3 regions of the Cellulomonas hominis genome follow, and region 1 is predicted to be linked to each of the others. Evidence: predicted binding sites of a transcription regulator. Region 1 holds the regulator's gene; each other region holds the start of a gene.
The links. Region 1 encodes Rex, which represses fermentation and respiration genes when NADH is low (regulators of the CRP and FNR family bind a similar motif). Its sites were predicted from a motif close to CTTGTGAANNNNTTCACAAG; they were not measured.
Positions count from the first base shown of each region.

Region 2: pflB (formate C-acetyltransferase) is a predicted target of Rex. The motif match lies at 3,589-3,608, and genes of this name have one in related genera.
Region 3: adhE (bifunctional acetaldehyde-CoA/alcohol dehydrogenase) is a predicted target of Rex. The motif match lies at 2,755-2,774, and genes of this name have one in related genera.

Region 1 is NZ_JACHDN010000001.1:1,230,867-1,237,892, reverse strand. It holds gene HNR08_RS05770 (LacI family DNA-binding transcriptional regulator) at 1-315, shown strand, start outside; gene arfA (arabinosylfuranosidase ArfA) at 402-1,910, shown strand; gene HNR08_RS05760 (GNAT family N-acetyltransferase) at 1,977-2,525, opposite strand; gene HNR08_RS05755 (HAD family hydrolase) at 2,522-3,352, opposite strand; gene HNR08_RS05750 (glutaredoxin family protein) at 3,387-3,662, shown strand; gene HNR08_RS05745 (redox-sensing transcriptional repressor Rex) at 3,672-4,361, shown strand; gene HNR08_RS05740 (YceI family protein) at 4,456-5,010, opposite strand; gene HNR08_RS05735 (MarR family winged helix-turn-helix transcriptional regulator) at 5,167-5,724, shown strand; gene HNR08_RS05730 (histidine phosphatase family protein) at 5,729-6,385, shown strand; gene HNR08_RS05725 (TlpA family protein disulfide reductase) at 6,382-6,978, shown strand; gene HNR08_RS05720 (cytochrome c biogenesis CcdA family protein) at 6,978-7,026, shown strand, end outside.
Region 2 is NZ_JACHDN010000001.1:3,849,888-3,856,913, reverse strand. It holds gene HNR08_RS18195 (3-hydroxyacyl-CoA dehydrogenase NAD-binding domain-containing protein) at 1-289, shown strand, start outside; gene pflA (pyruvate formate-lyase-activating protein) at 325-1,203, opposite strand; gene pflB (formate C-acetyltransferase) at 1,293-3,560, opposite strand; gene dxs (1-deoxy-D-xylulose-5-phosphate synthase) at 3,743-5,632, opposite strand; gene HNR08_RS18175 (glycogen debranching N-terminal domain-containing protein) at 5,709-7,026, opposite strand, start outside.
Region 3 is NZ_JACHDN010000001.1:606,680-613,705, forward strand. It holds gene HNR08_RS02880 (glycoside hydrolase family 65 protein) at 1-1,356, shown strand, start outside; gene HNR08_RS02885 (IS110 family RNA-guided transposase) at 1,608-2,660, shown strand; gene adhE (bifunctional acetaldehyde-CoA/alcohol dehydrogenase) at 2,844-5,570, shown strand; gene HNR08_RS02895 (hypothetical protein) at 5,693-6,226, shown strand; gene HNR08_RS02900 (molybdopterin oxidoreductase) at 6,341-6,463, shown strand; gene HNR08_RS02905 (pyridoxal phosphate-dependent aminotransferase) at 6,582-7,026, shown strand, end outside.

The DNA.
Region 1 (7,026 bases):
ACCGAGATCGACGCGGTGTTCGGCCTCAACGACGCGCTCGCGCTGGGCGCCCTGCGCGCGCTGCACGCGCGGGGCGTGGCCGTGCCGGAGGACGTCGCGGTGCTCGGCTTCGACGACGTGGACGACGCGGCGTACGCCTCGCCGCCGCTCACGTCGGTGGCGCCCGGCCGGGAGCAGATCGCCCGGACCGCCGTGGAGCTGCTGCTCGCGCGGGTGGCCGGCACCGCCGAGGGCGAGCCGGTCGAGGTGTATGCGGACTTCGAGCTCGTGGTGCGCGAGTCCACGGCCGGCGTCCACGCCCCGGCGCGCGCCTGACCGGACCGCGGTTGACGGGCACGGGACGGGATCGGCAGGATGGCGTGTACAACGATGGAGAGCCGTCAGCGAAGGAGCTGCGCCGCATGACCACCGCCACCCTGACCCTGGACCCGGCGTTCCGGGTCGGACCGGTCCGCCGCCGGACGTTCGGCGCGTTCGTCGAGCACCTCGGCCGATGCGTCTACACCGGCATCCACGACCCGGACCACCCGACCGCCGACGCCGACGGGTTCCGCGGCGACGTCATCGAGCTCACCCGCGAGCTCGGCGTCTCCAGCGTCCGCTACCCGGGCGGCAACTTCGTGTCCGGGTACCGGTGGGAGGACGGCATCGGCCCGCGCGACCGGCGCCCGCGCCGGCTCGACCTGGCCTGGCACTCCACCGAGCCGAACCTCGTGGGCGTCGACGAGTTCCTGCGCTGGACGGCCGCGTCCGGCACCGAGCCGATGATGGCCGTGAACCTCGGGACCCGCGGCGTGCAGGAGGCGCTCGACCTGCTCGAGTACTGCAACGTCCGGGGCGGCACCGCCCTGTCCGACCTCCGCCGGGCGAACGGCGCCGCCGACCCCTACGGCATCCGCATGTGGTGCCTGGGCAACGAGATGGACGGCCCCTGGCAGATCGGCCACAAGACCGCGCACGAGTACGGCCGGATCGCCGCCGAGGCCGCCCGGGCGATGCGGATGATCGACCCCGACCTCACCCTCGTGGCGTGCGGCTCGTCCGGCGTCGGGATGCCGACGTTCGGCCAGTGGGAGCAGACCGTCCTGTCCGAGACCTACGAGCACGTCGACCTGATCTCCGCGCACGCCTACTACGCGGAGGAGGACGGGGACCTCGGGTCGTTCCTCGCGTCGGCCGTCGACATGGACCACTTCATCGACTCGGTCGCCGCGGTGGCCGACGGGGTCCGCGCGCACAAGAAGCTCGCCAAGCGGATCCACATCTCCTTCGACGAGTGGAACGTCTGGTACCAGAAGCGCGCGGAGTCCGTGCCGCCGTCGGGCGACGACTGGCCGGTCGCGCCCGTGCTGCTCGAGGACAAGTACAACGTCGCCGACGCCGTCGTCGTCGGGAACCTGCTCATCTCGCTGCTCCGGCACACCGACCGCGTGCACTCCGCGTCGCTCGCGCAGCTGGTCAACGTGATCGCGCCGATCATGACCGAGCCCGGCGGCCGGATCTGGCGGCAGACGACGTTCCACCCGTTCGCGCAGGCCTCCCGGTACGCCGCGGGCGACGTGCTGCAGGTGGCCGTCGAGGTGCCGACGTACGAGACCGCGAAGTTCGGCGACGTGCCGCTCGTGGACGCCGTGGCGACCCGCGACCCGGGGACCGGGGCCGTCGCCCTGTTCGCGGTCAACCGCTCGACGACCGAGGAGGTCACGCTCGAGGTCGACACCCGGTCCGTCCCCGGCCTGCGGGTCGTCGAGGCGACCAGCCTGTCGAACCCCGACCACACGTGGGTGGCCACGGCCGACGACGCCACGTCGGTGCTCCCGCGGGCGAACGACACCGCGGCCATCGCCGACGGCCGCCTGACGCTCCGGGTGCCGCCGGTCTCGTGGAACGTGGTCCGCCTGGAGCCGTGACCCCGGGGCTCCGCGCCGGCCCGCGGGTGGCGCTCGGCGCGGGCCCGCCGGGCGGGGCGGTGCGGGTCAGACGGGCTGGTGCAGGACCAGGTCGTGGTGCCGCTGGTCGCCGACCTGGAACGTGCGCTCCCCGACCACCACGAACCCCGACCGGCGGTAGAACGCCTGCGCGCGCAGGTTCTCGCCGTTGACCCCGAGCCAGACGCCGGCGGCCCCGCGCGCGCGGGCGGCGTCCAGGCTGGCGGCCATCAGCGCGCCCGCGACGCCGCCGCCGTGCCGGCCGGGCAGGACGTAGCACTTGCTCAGCTCGACGGTGGGGCGCAGCGGCACGACCGCGGCGACCTCGGGGGCGTACGGCTCGCCCGCGACCAGCAGGGTGTACCCGACCAGCGCGCCGTCCTCGTCGGCGACGAGCACGTCCCGGTCGGGGTCGGCGAGGTGCGCGGCGAAGTGCGCGGGGGTGAGGTTCGCGGCGATGAACGCGGCGTGGTCCTCGGGTGTGGAGGACGGCGGGCAGGCGAGCGGGAACGTCACGGCGGCCAGCGCGGCGACGGCCTCGGCCTCGGCGGCGTCGGCGGGCCGGACGACCACGGCGGCGCCGGCGTGCGCGGTCACCGGCCGCCCCAGCGGGCGCGGATCGCGCGGCGCACCGTGCGGACCACCAGGCCCAGCACCCACGCGGACCCGGCGACCGTCGCCGCGTCCACGCCGCGCCGGGTGGCGTTGCGGCGCCGTCCCCGGAACTCGCGCATCGGCCAGCCGACCTCCGCGGCGTGCCGGCGCAGGCGGGCGTCGGGGTTGATCGCGCAGGGGAACCCGACCTCGGACAGGATCGGCACGTCGTTGGTGGAGTCGCCGTAGGCGAACGACTGCTCCAGGTCCAGGCCCTCCCGCTCGGCGAGCGCCCGCACGGCCGACGCCTTGGCCTTGCCGTGCAGCAGGTCGCCCACGAGCGCGCCGGTGTAGAAGCCGTCCCTGTGCTCCGCGACGGTGCCGAGCGCGCCGGTCGCCCCGAGCCGCCGGGCGATGATCTCGGCGATCTCCACCGGGGTCGCGGTGACCAGCCACACCTCGTGGCCGGCCCGCAGGTGCTGGTCGAGCAGCCGCTGCGTGCCGGGGAAGATCCGCAGGGACAGCACCTCGTCGTAGATGTCCTCGGCGATCGTCACGACCTCGGCGACGGACCGGCCGCGCATGATCTCCAGCGCCCGCTGGCGGACCTCGTCGATCTGCTGGCGGTTCTCCCCGAAGGTCAGGTACCGCACCTGGTACGCGGCGAACCGCACGAAGTCGGAGCTCCGGAAGAACCCGCGCCGGTACAGACCGACCGCGAGGTGGAACGAGCTCGCGCCCCGGATGACGGTGTTGTCCACGTCGAAGAAGGCGGCCACCCGGCCCGGCAGCGCGGCGGCGCCGGTGGCGGGCTCGGTGGGCTCGGGCACCCGGCCACTGTAGTCAGATGCCTAGGCTCGTGCCGTGCCGACCTCCGACGCCGCCCCGACCGTCCCCGCCCGCGTGGTGCTGTACGCCCGCCGCGGCTGCCACCTGTGCGACGACGCCCGGGCCGTGGTGGCCGCCGTCGCCGCCGAGCACGGCGCCGCCTGGACCGAGGTGGACGTCGACGACGCCGGCCTCGCCGACGTGCACGGCGAGCTCGTGCCGGTCGTCGAGGTGGACGGCGTGCGGGTCGGCTACTGGCAGATCGACGCGGCGCGCGTGCGGGAGGCCCTGGAAGCCCCGCCGACCGCCTAACCTGGGGGAGTGCGAGCCCTGCCGCCGACGACCGTCGCCCGACTCCCCGGATACCTGCGCTCCCTGGGCGGCCTCGCGTCCGAGGGCGTGACGACGACCTCCTCCGACCAGCTCGCCGAGCTCGTCGGGGCCTCGCCGGCCCAGCTCCGCAAGGACCTGTCCTACCTCGGGGCGGGCGGCCGGCGTGGCGTCGGGTACGAGGTGGACCACCTGCGCCGGCAGATCGCGCAGGCGCTCGGCATGGCGGAGGAGCGCCAGGTCGTCATCGTCGGCATCGGCAACCTCGGCCACGCGCTCGCCACGTACTCGGGCTTCGCGGACCGGGGCTTCGTGCTCGTCGGGCTGTTCGACACGCACCGCGACCTCGTCGGCACCACCGTCGGCGGCCACGAGGTCCAGCACGTCGACCACCTGGAGCGCGTCATCGAGGAGACCGAGGCCAGCATCGCCGTCGTCGCGACCCCGGGCTCCGCCGCGCAGGCCACGACGGACCGGCTCGTCGCCGCGGGCATCACGGGGATCCTCAACTTCGCGCCGCGCACCGTGCGGGTGCCCGACGGCGTGGACGTCCGCGAGGTCGACCTCGGCTCCGAGCTGCAGATCCTCGGCTTCCACGCCCGCCAGCGCTCAGTCGCGCCCGCGCCCGCGCCCGCGGACGGCGCCCCCGTGGCGGCGTCCCCGGTCGCCGCGGCGGACTGACCCGCCGACCGCAGACGCCGCGAGGGCCCGACCGCGGCAGGGGAGTCGCGGTCGGGCCCTCGGGAGGGGTGCTCCCCGGAGGGGAGCGGCGGGGTCAGGCCTGCTTGATGGCCGAGACCTCGAGGGAGATGACGACCTTGTCGCTCACCAGGACGCCGCCGGCCTCGAGGGCCGCGTTCCAGGTGATGCCGAACTCCTTGCGGGAGATGGTCGTGGTGGCGGAGAAGCCGGCGCGCTGGTTGCCGAACGGGTCGGTGGCGGAGCCGCCGAACTCGACGGCCAGCTCGACGGACTGGGTCACGCCGTGGATGGTGAGGTCGCCGGTCACGACGTAGTCCTCGCCGTCCGCGACCACGCCGGTGGAGGCGAACGTCCACTCGCCGAACTTCTCGATGTCGAAGAAGTCGGCCGACTTGAGGTGGCCGTCGCGGCCCGCGTCGTTGGTGTTGATGGTCGACGGGTCGAGCGTCGCGGTGACGGCGGACAGCGTGAGGTCCTCGGCGACGGTGATCGCGCCGGCGGTGACCGCGACGGTGCCGCGGACCTTGGAGATGCCGGCGTGGCGGACCGTGAAGGACGCCTCGGTGTGCGAGGGGTCGATGGCCCAGGTGCCGGCGGCGAGACCCGTGGGGAGCGTGGTGACGGACATGGTGCCTCCTGCTGAGAAGTTGAAGTGTCAACTGCGGTTAGTTGAGATTTCTACTACACTGCGGACGAGCGCGCAACACCTGTGGGACGATCAGCGACCGACGTCACAGTGCGGCAGGTGGGCAGCAGGCGACGAGCGCACCAGGGGAGGACGGCGATGGGCACGACGACGGGGACGCACGAGGACGTCCGCTGGCTGACGGCGGACGAGCAGCGCGCGTGGCGCGCGTACCGGGACGGCACCGCCCGGCTGCTGGACGTGCTCGCGCACGACCTCGAGCAGGAGACCGGGCTGTCCCTCGGCGAGTACGAGGTGCTGGTCCGGCTGTCCGAGGCGCCCGGCCGCACGCTGCGGATGTCCGAGCTGGCCGGCGAGCTGGCGCACTCCCGCAGCCGCCTCACGCACACGGTCCGCCGCATGGAGTCCGACGGCCTGGTCGAGCGCGCCCCCTGCCTGGAGGACGCCCGCGGGGTGAACTGCACGATGACCGAGACCGGCTGGCAGCGGCTGGTCGCCGCGGCGCCCGCGCACGTGGCGTCGGTGCGGACCCGCCTGGTCGACGTGCTCACCCCCGAGCAGATGCAGGCGCTCGGCCACGCGATGGGCGCGGTCGGCGCCGCGCTGCAGGCCGGCTGCGCCGCGGCGCTCGCGGAGGCCGAGCGCGACCGAGGCTGCGGACGCGGCACGACCACCCAGCCGGGTTTGCGAGACTGACCCCATGGTCGCGACCACCATCCACCTGATGCGGCACGGCGAGGTGCACAACCCCACCGGCGTGCTCTACGGGCGCCTGCCCGGCTACCACCTGTCCGAGCGCGGGCAGCAGATGGCCGAGCGGGTGGCCGCCCACCTCGCCGGGGACCTCGGCGCGCCGCGGCGCGACGTCACCGTGCTGGTGGCCTCCCCGCTGCAGCGGGCCCAGGAGACCGCCGCCCCGCTCGCGGCCGCCCTCGACCTGCCGGTCACCACGGACGAGGGCCTGCTGGAGGCGGAGAACCAGTTCCAGGGCCTGACGTTCGGCGTCGGCGACGGCTCGCTGCGGCACCCGCGGCACTGGCCGCTGCTGGTCAACCCGTTCCGGCCGTCCTGGGGCGAGCCGTACCGCGAGCAGGTCGCCCGGGTGCTCGGCGTCGTCGACCGGGCCCGCGAGGCCGCGCGCGGCCACGAGGCGGTGCTGGTCAGCCACCAGCTCCCGATCTGGGTCACCCGGCTCGCGCTCGAGGACCGCCGGCTGTGGCACGACCCGCGTCGCCGGCAGTGCTCGCTCGCGTCGTTGACCAGCCTGGTCTACGAGGACGACCGCCTGGTGCGGATCGGCTACACCGAGCCGGCCGCCGACCTGCTGCCCGGCGCGTCCGCCGTGGCGGGGGCATGAGGACCCGGGGGGCACGGGGGGTCGCGGCGGCGCTGGCCGTCGCGGGGCTGCTCGCGGCGTGCTCCGGCGGGGACGCCGCCGGGACCGCGGGCGACGACGTCGCGGACCAGGGCTACGTCTCGGGCGACGGCACCGTGAGCCAGTGGGGCGTCGGGGAGCGGCAGGGCCCGGTCGAGGTCGCCGGCACGGACTTCGCCGGCGAGGCCGTGGACACCGCGGACTGGCAGGGCGACGTCGTCGTGCTGAACACCTGGTACGCGCAGTGCCCGCCGTGCCGCGCGGAGGCCCCCGACCTGGCGGACCTCGCGAGCGACTACGCCGACCAGGGCGTGCGGGTGCTCGGCATCAACGGCGTGGACGACGCCGGCACCGCCCTGTCGTTCCAGGAGACGTTCGACGTCCCGTACCCGAGCATCGACGACCGCGAGAAGCGCGCGGTCGCCGCGCTGCAGGGCGTCGTGCCGATCCAGGCGACTCCGACCACCGTCGTCCTCGACCGGGAGGGCATGGTCGCCGCGCGGATCGTCGGGCTGGCGGAGGGGTCGACGCTGCGCGCCCTCGTCGACGAGGTGCTGGCCGAGGACGGCGCGTGATGCTCGCCGGCGTGGGGGACTCGTTCGCGCAGGCCGCGGTGTCGGGAT
Region 2 (7,026 bases), 2.6 Mb from region 1:
GATCCAGGACGCGTTCGGAGCGCCGACCGCGGGCGGGACCCGGGCCGAGCAGGAGGCCGCCGTGCTGGACCGCGTGGCGCGCGGGCTGGCCGACGAGATCGGCGCGCTGCTGGCCGAGGGCGTCGTGCCGGGGCCGGAGCAGGTCGACCTGGCGATGCTCCTGGGCGCCGGCTGGCCCGCGCACCTCGGCGGGATCTGCCCCTGGCTCGACCGGTCCGGCTGGTCGGAGCGGGTGCTCGGGCGGCGGCTGCTGCCACCGGGCGTGGCATCGGTACCGCCGGCCGCCTGACCCACGACGACCGGTGCGGCCGGCGGCACCGAGGATCAGAAGACGGTGAGCCCGCGGTCCCGGAACTGCTGGCGCACCCGGGCGACCAGCTCGGGGCTCGGCGGCTGGGCATCCTCGAGCTCGTAGTCCATGCCGAGGCTCGCCCACTTGTCCCGGCCCATCTGGTGGAACGGCAGCACCTCGACGCGGGACACGGTGGACAGCGTGGCGACGTAGTCGGCGACGGCGTCGACGTTCTCGACGGCGTCCGTCAGGCCGGGCACCAGCACGAACCGGATCCAGATCTCGGTCCCGCTCGCGGCGACCCGGCGGCCGAAGTCCAGCGTCGGCTGGAGCTCGCGGCCGGTGGTCCTCTTGTAGGTCTCGGGGATGCCGGACTTGACGTCCAGCAGCACCAGGTCGATGTCCGCCAGCATCGCGTCGGTGCAGTGCGCGCCGAGGTAGCCGGAGGTGTCGATCGCGGTGTGCACGCCGAGCTCCTTGGCCCCGCGCAGGAGGCGGGCCACGAAGGCCGGCTGCATGAGCGGCTCGCCGCCCGAGATGGTCAGACCGCCGCCGGTCACCGAGAACGCCGGCACGTAGCGGGCGATGCGGCGGAGCAGCTCCTCGGCGAGCACCGGCTCGCCGCGGCGCATCTCCATCGTGTCGGGGTTGTGGCAGTACAGGCAGCGCAGCGGGCAGCCGGCCAGGAACGTCGTGAGGCGGGTGCCGGGGCCGTCCACCGCGGTGACGAGCTCCCAGGAGTGCAGCGAGCCCAGCTCGCCGGCCCGCATCTGCGCGAACCGCTCGGAGCGGTCCGCCTCGCTCACCTCGAGGCCGGCGGTGCCGGCCGACGAGCGCTGGTGCGAGCCCCCGACCAGCGGGAGCCCGAGCTCGATCACCGGGGCGCCCACCTGCTCGACTGTGCCGGTCATCTCGGGCCTCCTCGGGGCGTGCTGCGTGCGTGGCTGGCGGGGCGGGTCGCCCGCCGGGGCCGGGTGGTCCCGGCGGGCGACCGGGCGGGTCAGATGCCGCCGTGGAACGTCCGGGAGAGCACGTCGAGCTGCTGCTCGCGCGTCAGCCGGACGAAGTTCACGGCGTAGCCGGAGACCCGGATGGTGAGCTGCGGGTACTTCTCGGGGTGCTCCATGGCGTCCTCGAGGGTGTCCCGGTTGAGGACGTTGACGTTCAGGTGGTACCCGGAGGACACGTTGTACGCGTCCATGAGGCCCACGAGGTTCGTCACCTGCTCGTCCTTGGTGCGGCCGAGGCCCGAGGGCACGACCGTCGAGGTGAGCGAGATCCCGTCCATCGCCTCGGAGTACGGCAGCTTCGCGACCGACATGGCGGAGGCGAGCATGCCGTGCGAGTCGCGCCCGTTCATCGGGTTGGCGCCCGGGGCGAACGGCTCGCCGGCGCGGCGGCCGTCGGGGGTGTTGCCCGTGGCCTTGCCGTACACGACGTTCGAGGTGATCGTCAGCACCGACTGCGTGTGCAGCGCGTTGCGGTACGTCTTGTGGTGGCGGATCTTCTCCATGAAGGCCTTGGTGATGCCCACCGCGATGTCGTCCGCGCGGTCGTCGTCGTTGCCGTACTTCGGGTAGTCGCCCTCGATGACGTAGTCCGTCACCAGGCCGTCCTCGTCCCGCACCGGCGTGACCTTGGCGTACTTGATGGCCGAGAGCGAGTCCGCGACGACCGACAGGCCGGCGATGCCGCAGGCCATGGTCCGCAGGATCGCCCGGTCGTGCAGGGCCATCTCGAGGCGCTCGTACGCGTACTTGTCGTGCATGTAGTGCACGCAGTTCAGCGCGTCGACGTAGGTCTCGGCCAGCCAGTCGAGCAGCTTGTCGTACTTCGCCGCCACGTCCTCGTAGTCCAGGACGTCGCCCTCGACCGGGGCGCTGACCGGCGCGACCTGCTTGCCGGACACCTCGTCGCGGCCGCCGTTGATCGCGTAGAGCAGGGCCTTGGCGATGTTGACGCGGGCGCCGAAGAACTGCATCTGCTTGCCGACCCGCATCGGGGACACGCAGCAGGCGATCGCCGCGTCGTCGCCCCAGGAGGTGCGGATCAGGTCGTCGGACTCGTACTGGATCGCGGAGGTGTCGATGGAGACCTGCGCGCAGTACCGCTTGAAGCCCTCCGGCAGGCGGTTGCTCCACAGCACGGTCAGGTTCGGCTCGGGGGCCGGGCCGATGTTGTAGAGCGTCTGCAGGAAGCGGAACGACGACTTGGTGACCAGCGGGCGGCCGTCCTCGCCGATGCCGCCGATGGACTCCGTCACCCAGGTCGGGTCGCCGGAGAACAGGGCGTCGTACTCGGGGGTCCGCAGGAACCGGACGATGCGCAGCTTGATGACGAAGTCGTCGATCAGCTCCTGCGCGAACTCCTCGGTGATCGCACCGGAGGCGAGGTCGCGCTGCAGGTACACGTCGAGGAAGGTGGAGACCCGGCCCAGCGACATGGCCGCGCCGTTCTGCTCCTTCACCGCGCCCAGGTAGGCGAAGTACAGCCACTGCACGGCCTCGCGGGCGGTCGTGGCCGGCTTGGAGATGTCGTAGCCGTAGGAGGCCGCCATCTGCTTGAGCTCCTGGAGCGCCCGGATCTGCTCGGCGTTCTCCTCGCGGTCGCGGATGATGTCCTCGACCGACGGCTCCATGTCCATCTCGTGCCGCTCGAGGCGCTTGCCCTCGATCAGCGCGTCCACGCCGTACAGCGCGACGCGGCGGTAGTCGCCGATGATCCGGCCGCGGCCGTAGGCGTCCGGCAGGCCGGTGATGATGTGCGAGGAGCGGGCCGCGCGCACGTTCGGGGGGTACACGTCGAAGACGCCGTCGTTGTGCGTCTTGCGGTACGTCGAGAAGATCTTGGCGACGTCGGGGTCGACCTCGTACCCGTAGGTCTCGAGGGACTTCTCCACCATGCGCCAGCCGCCGTTGGGGATCATGGCGCGCTTCAGCGGGGCGTCGGTCTGCAGGCCGACGATGAGCTCGTTCGGCTGGTCGATGTAGCCGGGCTCGTGCGACACGATCGTCGACGGGGTGTGGTTGTCGATGTCGTACACGCCCTTGGCGCGCTCGGCGGGGAACATCTCGCTGAGCGTCGCCCAGACGCCCGTGGTGCGCTCGGTCGGCCCGGCGAGGAACGCCGAGTCGCCCGTGTACGGGGTGTAGTTGCGCTGGATGAAGTCGCGGACGTCGATCCCGTCACACCAGGGTCCGGTGACGAATCCGTCCCAGGCACCCGCGGTGGCGTCGGTGCCGGACTGAGGTACTGCTGTGGTGGACATCTGTTGCTCCCTCGCTGAGGTCGTCGTACTCGTGACGCTATTCACGAGGTCATGGGATGTCTTGGGACCGAGGTCCCAGTCGGGCCGTGACCAGCGGGAACGGGAGCGTGATGGTGCTCACGTGACGGCGCTCACTGTCCTTCTCGCGCGCGCACCGCCCGCGCGCGCGAGGCCGGGCCACGTCAGGGGGTGGCGCCCAGGGCCGTCAGGACGTCGCGGGCGATGTCCGGCGGGGTCAGGCGCAGCGTCGTCAGCAGCTCGTCGCGGGCCGCGTGGTCGAGGAACCGCCGCGGCACCCCGAACGCCTGCACCGGCGTGGCGATCCCCGCGTCCCGGGCGCGCAGCGCGAGGGCCGAGCCGACGCCGCCCTCCCGCACGCCGTCCTCGAGGGTGACCACGTGGTCGTGCTCCCCCACGAGCTTGACCAGCGCTGCCGGCACGGGCAGCACCCAGCGCGGGTCCACGACGGTCACGCCGAGCCCGTGCGCCGCGAGCAGCTCCCCCAGCGCGACGGCGGTGCGCGCCATCGGCCCGACACCGCACACCAGCACGGTCCGCGCGTCGCCCGCGGCCCCGGCCCCGTGCCGCGCGAGCACGTCCACGCCGTCCACCTCGTCGACCGCCGGCAGCGGGTCGGGCAGCGCGCCCTTCGGGTACCGCACGACGGTGGGCGCGTCGTCCACGTCCACGGCCGCGCGCAGGGCCGCGCGGAGGGTGTCCTCGTCGCGCGGGGCCGCCAGCCGCAGCCCGGGCACGACGCCCAGGACCGCGAGGTCCCACATGCCGTTGTGGCTGGCGCCGTCGTCGCCGGTCAGCCCGGCGCGGTCCAGCACGAACGTCACCCCGGCCCGGTGCAGCGCGACGTCCATGAGCACCTGGTCGAACGCCCGGTTGAGGAAGGTCGCGTAGACGGCGACCACGGGGTGCAGCCCGGCGTACGCCATGCCCGCGGCCGTGGTCACGGCGTGCTGCTCGGCGATGCCGACGTCGAACGTCCGGTCCGGGAACTCCGCCGCGAACGGCGCCAGGCCCACCGGGTTGAGCATCGCCGCGGTGATCGCCACGACGTCGGGCCGGCGGCGGCCGATCCGCACGACCTCGTCCGCGAACACGCCGGTCCAGCCGAACCGCGACGGCGCCACGGGCAGTCCCGTCTCGGGGTGGATCTGCCCGACGGCGTGGAACCGGTCCGCCACGTCCTGCTCGGCCGGGCTGTACCCGCGGCCCTTCTCCGTGATGACGTGCACGATCACCGGCCCGCCGAACGCGCGCGCCCGCTGCAGCGCGAACTCCACGGCGCCCGCGTCGTGCCCGTCGACCGGCCCGACGTACTTCAGCCCGAGGTCCTCGAACATGCCCTGCGGCGCGACGACGTCCTTGATGCCCTTCTTCAGGCCGTGCAGCGCGTCGTAGGCCATCCGCCCGGGCGGTCCGGAGCGCTTGAGGGTCCGCTTGCCCCAGGACAGGACGCTCTCGTAGCCGCGCGTGGTCCGCAGCGCGTCGAGGTGCAGGGCGAGGCCGCCGATCGTCGGGGCGTACGACCGCTGGTTGTCGTTGACCACGACCACCAGGCGCCGGTCGGTGCCGTCGGCGATGTTGTTCAGCGCCTCCCAGGCCATGCCGCCGGTCAGCGCGCCGTCGCCGATCACCGCGACCACGTGCCGGTCGCCGCGCCCGGCCAGCGCGTTCGCCCGGGCGATGCCGTCCGCCCAGGACAGCGCGGTCGACGCGTGCGAGTTCTCCACGACGTCGTGCTCCGACTCCGCCCGGCTCGGGTACCCGGACAGGCCGCCGCGGTGCCGCAGCCGGCTGAAGTCCCGCCGGCCGGTCAGGAGCTTGTGCACGTACGCCTGGTGGCCGGTGTCGAACACCAGGGTGTCCCGCGGCGAGTCGAACACCCGGTGCAGCGCGAGCGTGAGCTCGACGACGCCGAGGTTCGGCCCCAGGTGCCCGCCGGTGCGGGAGACCTGGTCCACGAGGAACGTGCGGATCTCCGCCGCCAGCAGGCGGACCTGCGCCGGTGTCAGCGCTCGCACGTCCTCGGGCGAGCCGATCCGGTCCAGCAGTCCCATGCGTCCACCGTCCGTCCCCCTCGCGCGCCGGCGCGCACGAGGAGTCCACGATACGGCCCGGCGGGATCCGGCGGCGTCAGGAGGTGCGGACGCGCACCGGCGCGTCGGTGCTCGCCTCGACCCGGCCATCCGCGGCCACCCGTACGGACAGCGGCCGGCCGGCCAGCCGGAGCCCTTCGACGCTCACCGCGCCGAGCGGCGCCGGGACGGGCGGGGCGACGTCGAGCGTCCCACCCGGCACGTCCGGGCGCAGACCGAGGGCCGCCCCCAGCACCGAGACCGCCGCCGCGGCCGACCACGCCTGCGGGCGGCACGCCGCGGGGTACGGCACGAGACGCGGCACGGACCCCCGGGCGTCGCCGCCGTAGAGCTCGGGCAGCCGGTCGTCCACGTCCTGCGCGGCAGCCAGCAGCCCCTCGGCCAGCGCGGCGGCGGCCCGGGCGTGCCCGGCACGGGCCAACCCCTGCACGACGATCGCCGTGTCGTGCGGCCACACCGCTCCGCCGTGGTACCGCAGCGGCCAGTAGCCGGCGGACTCGGTGGACATGGTCCGCAGCCCGTACCCGGAGTCCATGTCCGGCGCGGCCAGCCGCTCGGCGACCACGGCCTCCTCGTCGGCGGACAGCAGGCCGGTGCCGAGCAGGTGCCCGATGTTGCTGGTCACCGTGTCCACGACCCGCTTGCCAGCGTCGAGCGCGATGCCGGGGTACGGCCCGCGGGCGTCGGAGGTCCAGAACGCCTCCCGGAACCGCTCGGCCAGGGCCGCGGCCCACGCGCGCCAGCGCTCGGCGCCGGGGCGTCCGAAGGCATCGAGCAACGCCGCGCCCGCGACGGCGGCCTCGTGCGCGTACCCCTGCACCTCGGCCAGCGCGATCGGCCCGGTGGCGAGCCCGCCTGCCCGCCACTGCACCGAGTCGCCGGAGTCCTTCCAGCCCTGGTTCGCCAGGCCGGTGCCCGACTCGTCGGCGTACTCGAGGAACCCGTCGCCGTCGGAGTCGCCGTGGTCGGACATCCACGCGAGGGCGCGCTCCATCGCGGGCAGCAGCGCCTCGACCTCGTCGGCCGGCATCCCCCACCGCCAGGCGTCGTGCAGCAGGCAGACCCACAGCGGGGTCGCGTCGACGGTGCCGTAGTACACGGGAGGAAGCACGGTGCCCTCGCCGGGCATGCTCAGCTCGGCGCGCCGGATCTCGTGCAGGATCTTGCCGGGCTGCTCGGCGGTCGCGGGGTCGGTCCGCTCCCCCTGCAGGGCGGCGAGCGTCCGCAGCGTGCCGGCGGCGAGCTCCGTCCCGAGCGGGAGCAGCATGCGGGCGGCCCAGAGCGAGTCCCGGCCGAACAGGGTGAAGAACCAGGGCGCGCCCGCGGCGAGAAACACGTCGTCGGGCGCGAACCGC
Region 3 (7,026 bases), 620 kb from region 1:
TACGTCCTGCCGTTCCTCACGTACACCTCGCCCCGGGTCGCCCGGAACGCGCTGCGGTTCCGGTACACGATGCTGGACGCGGCCCGCCGCCGCGCCGCCGAGCTCAACCAGCACGGCGCGCTGTTCCCGTGGCGGACGATCAACGGCGAGGAGGCCTCGGCCTACTACGCGGCCGGCACCGCGCAGTACCACATCGACGCCGACATCGCGCACGCCGTGCGGCAGTACGTGGCCGCCACGGGCGACGAGGGCTTCCTCGCGCGCGAGGCGATCGACATCCTCGTCGAGACCGCCCGCATGTGGGCCGACCTGGGCTTCTGGCGCGGGACGAACGGCGACGCGTCGTTCCACATCCACGGCGTGACCGGCCCCGACGAGTACACGACCGTCGTCAACGACAACCTGTTCACCAACGTCATGGCGCGGGCCAACCTGCGCGGCGCGGTGCAGGCCGTCGAGCGGCTCGCGCACGAGGACCCCGCCGCGCACGCCGCGATGGTCGCCCGGCTGCGGCTCAGCCAGGACGAGCTCGACGAGTGGGCGCACGCCGCCGAGCGGATGCACATCCCCTACGACGAGCGGCTCGGCATCCACCCGCAGGACGCGCAGTTCCTCGAGAAGGAGCTGTGGGACCTCGCGAACACCGACCCGGCCAAGCGCCCCCTGCTGCTCTACTACCACCCCCTGGTCATCTACCGGTTCCAGGTGCTCAAGCAGGCCGACGTCGTGCTGGCCCTGTTCCTGCAGGGCGACCAGTTCACGGCGGAGGAGAAGCTCGCCGACTTCGACTACTACGACCCGCTGACCACCGGGGACTCCACCCTGTCCGCGGTCGTGCAGTCCATCGTGGCGTCCGAGGTCGGGTACCAGGAGCTCGCGCTGCGGTACTTCACGGCCGCGCTGTACGTGGACCTCGCGGACCTGCACCACAACACCTCCGACGGCGTGCACGTCGCGTCGGCGGGCGGCGTGTGGAGCGCGCTGGTCTGCGGCTTCGGCGGCCTGCGGGACCACGAGGGCGTCGTGTCCCTCGACCCGCGCCTGCCGGAGGTCTGGGACGGGCTGACGTTCCGGCTCACGCTGCGCGGCACCCGCGTCCGCGTGGACGTCCGGCACACCGAGCTGCGCCTGACGGTCGAGGAGGGCGACGCCGCCGACCTGGTGGTGCGCGGCGAGCAGGTCAAGGTCACGGCCGGCGACCCGGTCGTCCTCGCGCTGGCCCCGGCGCCGCGCCTCATCGGCACGCCGACGGTCCGCGACATCGAGGGCACGCGCCGCGCCGACGGCACGCTCATGACCGCGACGGTGCCGGACCACCCGACGGTGCTGACCCCGCCGCCGCTCTCGCACGACTGACTGTGAGGCTTGTGCCTGCGGCTCGCTGAGCGGTGGGCTGTGTTCGGTGGGTGCGCGCGTGACTCTACGTCTGACTGGCTTCGTGCCTTCGAGCGGACTTGTCCGCGCGTGCCTGCCGGCCCCGGCCCGACCGGAGTTGCTGGCCTGATCAGGAGCTTGACCGCCCGTGGACGCGGGCGTGTCCCGTCACAGTCCTGCCGATCTCCAGCCGGACCGGAACCTCACGTTCCTCCGGTTCGAAGGAGTACGCGGTGACCAGTCTGGCTGAACGCGTCGATCTCGTCATCGGGGTCGACACCCACAAGCACACCCACACCGCCGCGGTCGTGGACGCGACCACTGGCGGCACGCTCAGCGAGTTGACCGTCAGCACCGATCCGGGTGGCTATGGCGAGCTGCTGACCTGGGTCGGCGCGATCCGTGGTGGCTCGCGGGTCTGGGCGTTGGAAGGTGGCGGCGGCTACGGCGCCGGTCTGGCCCGGTTCCTCGGGTCGGCCGGTGAGCAGGTCGTGGAGCTGGACCGCCCGAAGCGAGCCGCCCGACGTCATGGCGCGAAGTCCGACTCCCTGGACGCGGTCCGCGCCGCACGCGAGGCCCTGGCCCGCGAGCACCTCGCGCGGATCAAGGACGACGGTCCTCGCGCCGAGCTCGCCGTTCTCATGGCGGCCCGCCGCTCGGGGGTCGAGGCCGCGACCCTGGCTCAGCGCCAGCTGCTCGCTCTGGTCACCGCGGCGCCAGAGGAGCTGCGCGCCGTGCTGCGCGGGGCGAACACGACCGTGACGGTCCAGACCGCCGCCCGGTTGCGGACCCGATCGGCCTGGGACCGTCAGACGGTGACCACCGCGAACGTCCTGCGGACCCTGGCGCGCCGGGTCCTGACCCTGCAGGACGAGGCCCGCGACCACGAGACCGCGATCGGTGAGATCGTGCGCTCGTGGCGGCCCGACCTGCTGACCCAGCCCGGGATCGGAGCCCTCACCGCCGCCCAGGTCCTGATCGCCTGGTCCCACCCGGGACGGATCCGCTCCGAGGCCGCGTTCGCGATGCTCGCCGGGACCGCCCCGATCCCCGCGTCCTCAGGCATGACGATCCGGCATCGGCTGAACCGTTCCGGGGACCGCCAGCTCAACCGCGCGCTGCACGTCATCGCCCTGTCTCGCGCCCGCTACGACCAGCGCACCCGCGACTACATCGACCGCCGCCGCGCCCAGGGCAAGACCGACCGCGAGATCCGCCGCTGCCTCAAGCGCTACATCGCCCGCGACCTGTTCCGCCAACTCGAACACGGCCCACTCCCGGCTTGACGAACCATAGGAGCGTCCTCGCGGGGGTCCTCCGGGCGGACGGAGGACCCCCGCGCCCGGCCGGACGAAGGTCCCCGGGACTCCGGTCCCAGACTTTGTGAAAAGTTTCTCGATAGCGTGGTCCACGTGAGGTCGACGGAGCCCTCTCATCCCCCTCATCGGACCCACCTCGGGAGTTGCCCCGTGACCACCACGACGAGCACCGACACCGCGGCCGCCATCGACCAGCTGGTCGCCGGCGCCACCAAGGCGCTGGCGGAGTACAGCCGCTTCACGCAGGAGGACGTCGACCGCCTGGTCAAGAAGGCCGCCGTCGCCGCGCTCGACCAGCACGGCCACCTCGCGGAGCTCGCGGTCGAGGAGACCGGCCGCGGCGTCTTCGAGGACAAGGCCGTCAAGAACATCTTCGCCTGCGAGCACGTCACCAACTCGATGTCCTCGCTCAAGACGGTCGGCGTCATCAGCCGCGACGAGATCAACGGCATCACCGAGATCGCCGAGCCGGTCGGCGTCATCTGCGCCATGACCCCGGTGACCAACCCGACCTCCACCGCGATCTTCAAGTCGCTCATCGCGCTGAAGACCCGCAACCCGATCATCTTCGCGTTCCACCCGAACGCGCAGCGGTCGTCGGTCGCCGCCGCCCAGGTCGTGCGCGACGCCGCGATCGCCGCCGGCGCCCCCGAGAACTGCATCCAGTGGGTCGAGGCCCCCTCGATGGAGGCCACCGGCCTGCTGATGAACCACCCGGGGGTCTCCACGATCCTCGCCACCGGCGGCAACGCGATGGTCCGCGCGGCCTACTCCTGCGGCAAGCCGGCCCTCGGCGTCGGCGCGGGCAACGTCCCGGCGTACATCGAGAAGACCGCGAAGCTCAAGCGGGCCGTCAACGACGTGGTGCTGTCCAAGTCGTTCGACAACGGCATGATCTGCGCCTCCGAGCAGGCCGTCATCCTGGACGACGAGATCTACGACGCCGCGCTGGCCGAGTTCGCCGTCCTGCACGCCTACCGGGCCACCAAGAAGGAGAAGGCGCTCCTCGAGAAGTTCATCTTCGGCGTCGAGGCCAAGGGCAAGAACTGCGCCGACGCCAAGCTGAACCCGACGGTGGTCGGCAAGTCCCCGCAGTGGATCGCCGAGCAGGCCGGCTTCACGGTGCCGGCCGACACCTCGATCATCCTGGCGGAGGTCGGCTCGGTCGGCCCGAACGAGCCGCTGACCCGCGAGAAGCTCTGCCCCGTCCTCGCGGTGCTGCGCGCCACCTCGACCGAGCAGGGCATCCAGCTCGCCGAGCAGATGGTCGAGTTCGACGGCCTGGGCCACTCCGCCGCGATCCACACCCAGGACGACGCGCTGACCGAGGAGTACGGCAACCGCGTCAAGGCGATCCGCGTCATCGCGAACGCCCCGTCGTCGCTCGGCGGCATCGGCGACATCTACAACGCCTTCATCCCGTCGCTCACCCTCGGCTGCGGCTCCTACGGCCACAACTCGGTGTCGAACAACGTGTCGGCGATCAACCTCGTCAACATCAAGCGCGTGGGCCGGAGGAACAACAACTTGCAGTGGTTCAAGGTCCCGGCCAAGACGTACTTCGAGCCGAACGCCATCCGCTACCTGTCCGACATGGCCGACGTCGAGCGCGTCACCATCGTCACCGACGCCACGATGACCACCCTCGGCTTCGTGGACCGCGTCCTGGACGTGCTGAACCGCCGCGGCAACCACGTGTCGGTGCAGATCATCGACCAGGTCGAGCCCGAGCCCAGCGTCAAGACGGTCCAGGCCGGCGCGGCGCAGATGCGGCACTTCCGCCCCGACACGATCATCGCCCTGGGCGGCGGCTCGCCGATGGACGCCGCGAAGGTCATGTGGCTGCTGTACGAGCACCCGGAGATCGTGTTCTCCGACCTCAAGCAGAAGTTCTTCGACGTCCGCAAGCGCGCCTTCAAGTTCCCGGTCCTGGGCGAGCTCGCCAAGCTCGTCTGCATCCCGACCACGTCGGGCACGGGCGCCGAGGTCACGCCGTTCGCCGTCATCTCGGACCCCGACGCCGGCAAGAAGTACCCGCTGGCCGACTACGCGCTGACCCCGACCGTCGCGATCATCGACCCGGTCCTCACCTCGAAGATGCCGCGCTCGCTGGCCGCCGACTCCGGCTTCGACGCCCTGACCCACGCCACCGAGGCGTTCGTCGCGGTGTACGCCAACGACTTCACCGACGGCATGGCGCTGCAGGCGATCCGCCTGATCTTCGACAACCTGGCGCAGTCGGTGAACGGCGACCCGGCCGACCCGGCCACCAAGGCCGCCCGCGAGAAGATGCACAACGCGGGCACCATCGCCGGCATGGCGTTCGGCAACGCCTTCCTCGGGATCGTGCACGCGATGGCGCACGTCATCGGCTCGACGTTCCACCTGGTCCACGGCCGGACGAACGCCACGCTGCTGCCGCACGTCATCCGGTACAACGGCCAGATCCCGACCAAGCTCACGAGCTGGCCGAAGTACGAGCACTACGTGGCCCCCGAGCGGTTCCAGCAGATCGCGCAGATGCTGGGCCTGCCCGCCGAGACCCCGGAGCAGGGCGTCGAGTCCTACGCCCTGGCGATCGAGGCGCTGCGCGCGAAGGTCGGCATCCCGTCGTCCTTCCAGGCGCAGGGCGTCGACGAGCAGGACTTCCTGTCCCGGCTCGACGAGGTCGCGATGGGTGCGTACGAGGACCAGTGCGCCCCCGCCAACCCCCGCATGCCGATGCGGGCGGACATGAAGGACATCATGACTGCGGCCTACTACGGCACCTCCGTCGCCGAGGTGCGTGGCCGCCGCGAGCAGCAGGGTGCGACGAGTGACGCGCCCGCCGGGGCGGGGGCCCCGGCCGAGGAGAGCGCCACGGTCGCCTCCTCCTGACCCCCGGTCAGGCTGCTCGCCGAGCGCCCCGCCCGCGATCGTCCGCGGGCGGGGCGCTCCCGTGTCCAGGCCCTTCCCAGCCCGTCCTGGCACAATGAGCGCCCCCGACGAGGAGGCCCCGCATGACCACCCGCCGTGCCCCGCTGACCCGCGCCGCGCGCCTCGCGCTCGCCGTCCCGCTCGCCCTCGGCACCGCCGGGGTGCTCGGGGCGTGCGCCGAGGCCCAGGAGGCCGCGTCCCAGGCCCAGTCGGCCGTCGACTCCGCCCGCGAGTCCGCGAGCGAGGCTGCCGACCGGCTGTCCGCCCTGGCGGACTCCGCGCGCGAGCGGGTCGAGTCCGCGCGCGCCTCGCTGGACGACGCGACCGCCCGCCTCTCGGACCTCGACGGCACCGCGCAGGCCGCCACGCAGGACGCCGTCGACCAGGCGCGCACCGCGATCGACGACGCGACGACCGCCCTGGCGGACGCCAAGGAGCAGGGCTCCGCCGCCGCGCAGGAGAAGCTCGAGTCCGCGCAGTCGGCGCTCGACCAGGCCCGGACCGCGCTGGACGACGCCTCCGGTCAGGTCGACGCCACGACGGCCGACGCCCTCGACCGGCTGGCGCAGCAGGTCCAGGAGCTCGGCGACCAGGTGCGGCAGACCGAGCAGGGCTGAGACCGCCCCGCCACCCGTCCGGGCGAACGCCCCGCGCGACGCCCGGGCGGATGTCACCCGGGTGGACGCGCCGCGAGGCCTTGAGGCGGCGCCCGTCCTGCCGATGTCCCGGGTATGAGCGCGCACCACCCCCGCACCCGGACCCGGCACCACGTGCCGTGGTTCGTCGTGTGCGCGTGGGCGTCGCTGCTGCTGCTGGTCCTCGGCGGGCTGGCCGCGGCGTCCGGGCTGCTCTGACCGCCGGGCCAGGCCGCGGGCCGCCGCTCCGACACCCCGGACCGCACCGCGGGCACCCCCGACCCCCGCGGCCGTCGCGGGTCTACCCTCCTGGCGTCCCCGACACGACAGGACCGCGATGAGCACCCCCTCCCCGACCTCCCCCGCCGGCCGGTGGCGCGACGCCGCCCGGTCCGCCGGCCTGCTGGGCGCCGACGGCGTGCCGCGTCCGACGATCTTCGCCGAGATGTCCGCGCTCGCCGCGCGCACCGGCGCGATCAACCTCGGCCAGGGGTTCCCGGACGTCGACGGCCCGGAGTCGGTCAAGCGGGTCGCCGCGGACGCGATCGCCGCCGGCGTGAACCAGTACCCGCCGGGCCCGGGCATTCCGGAGCTGCGGCACGCGATCGCCGACCACCAGCGCCGGCACTACGGCCTCGAGCCGGACCCGGACACCGAGGTGCTGGTCACCACCGGCGCGACCGAGGCGCTCGCCGCGGCGCTGCTCGCCCTGACCGAGCCGGGCGACGAGGTGCTGACCCTCGAGCCGTACTACGACTCCTACGCCGCCGTGATCGCCCTGG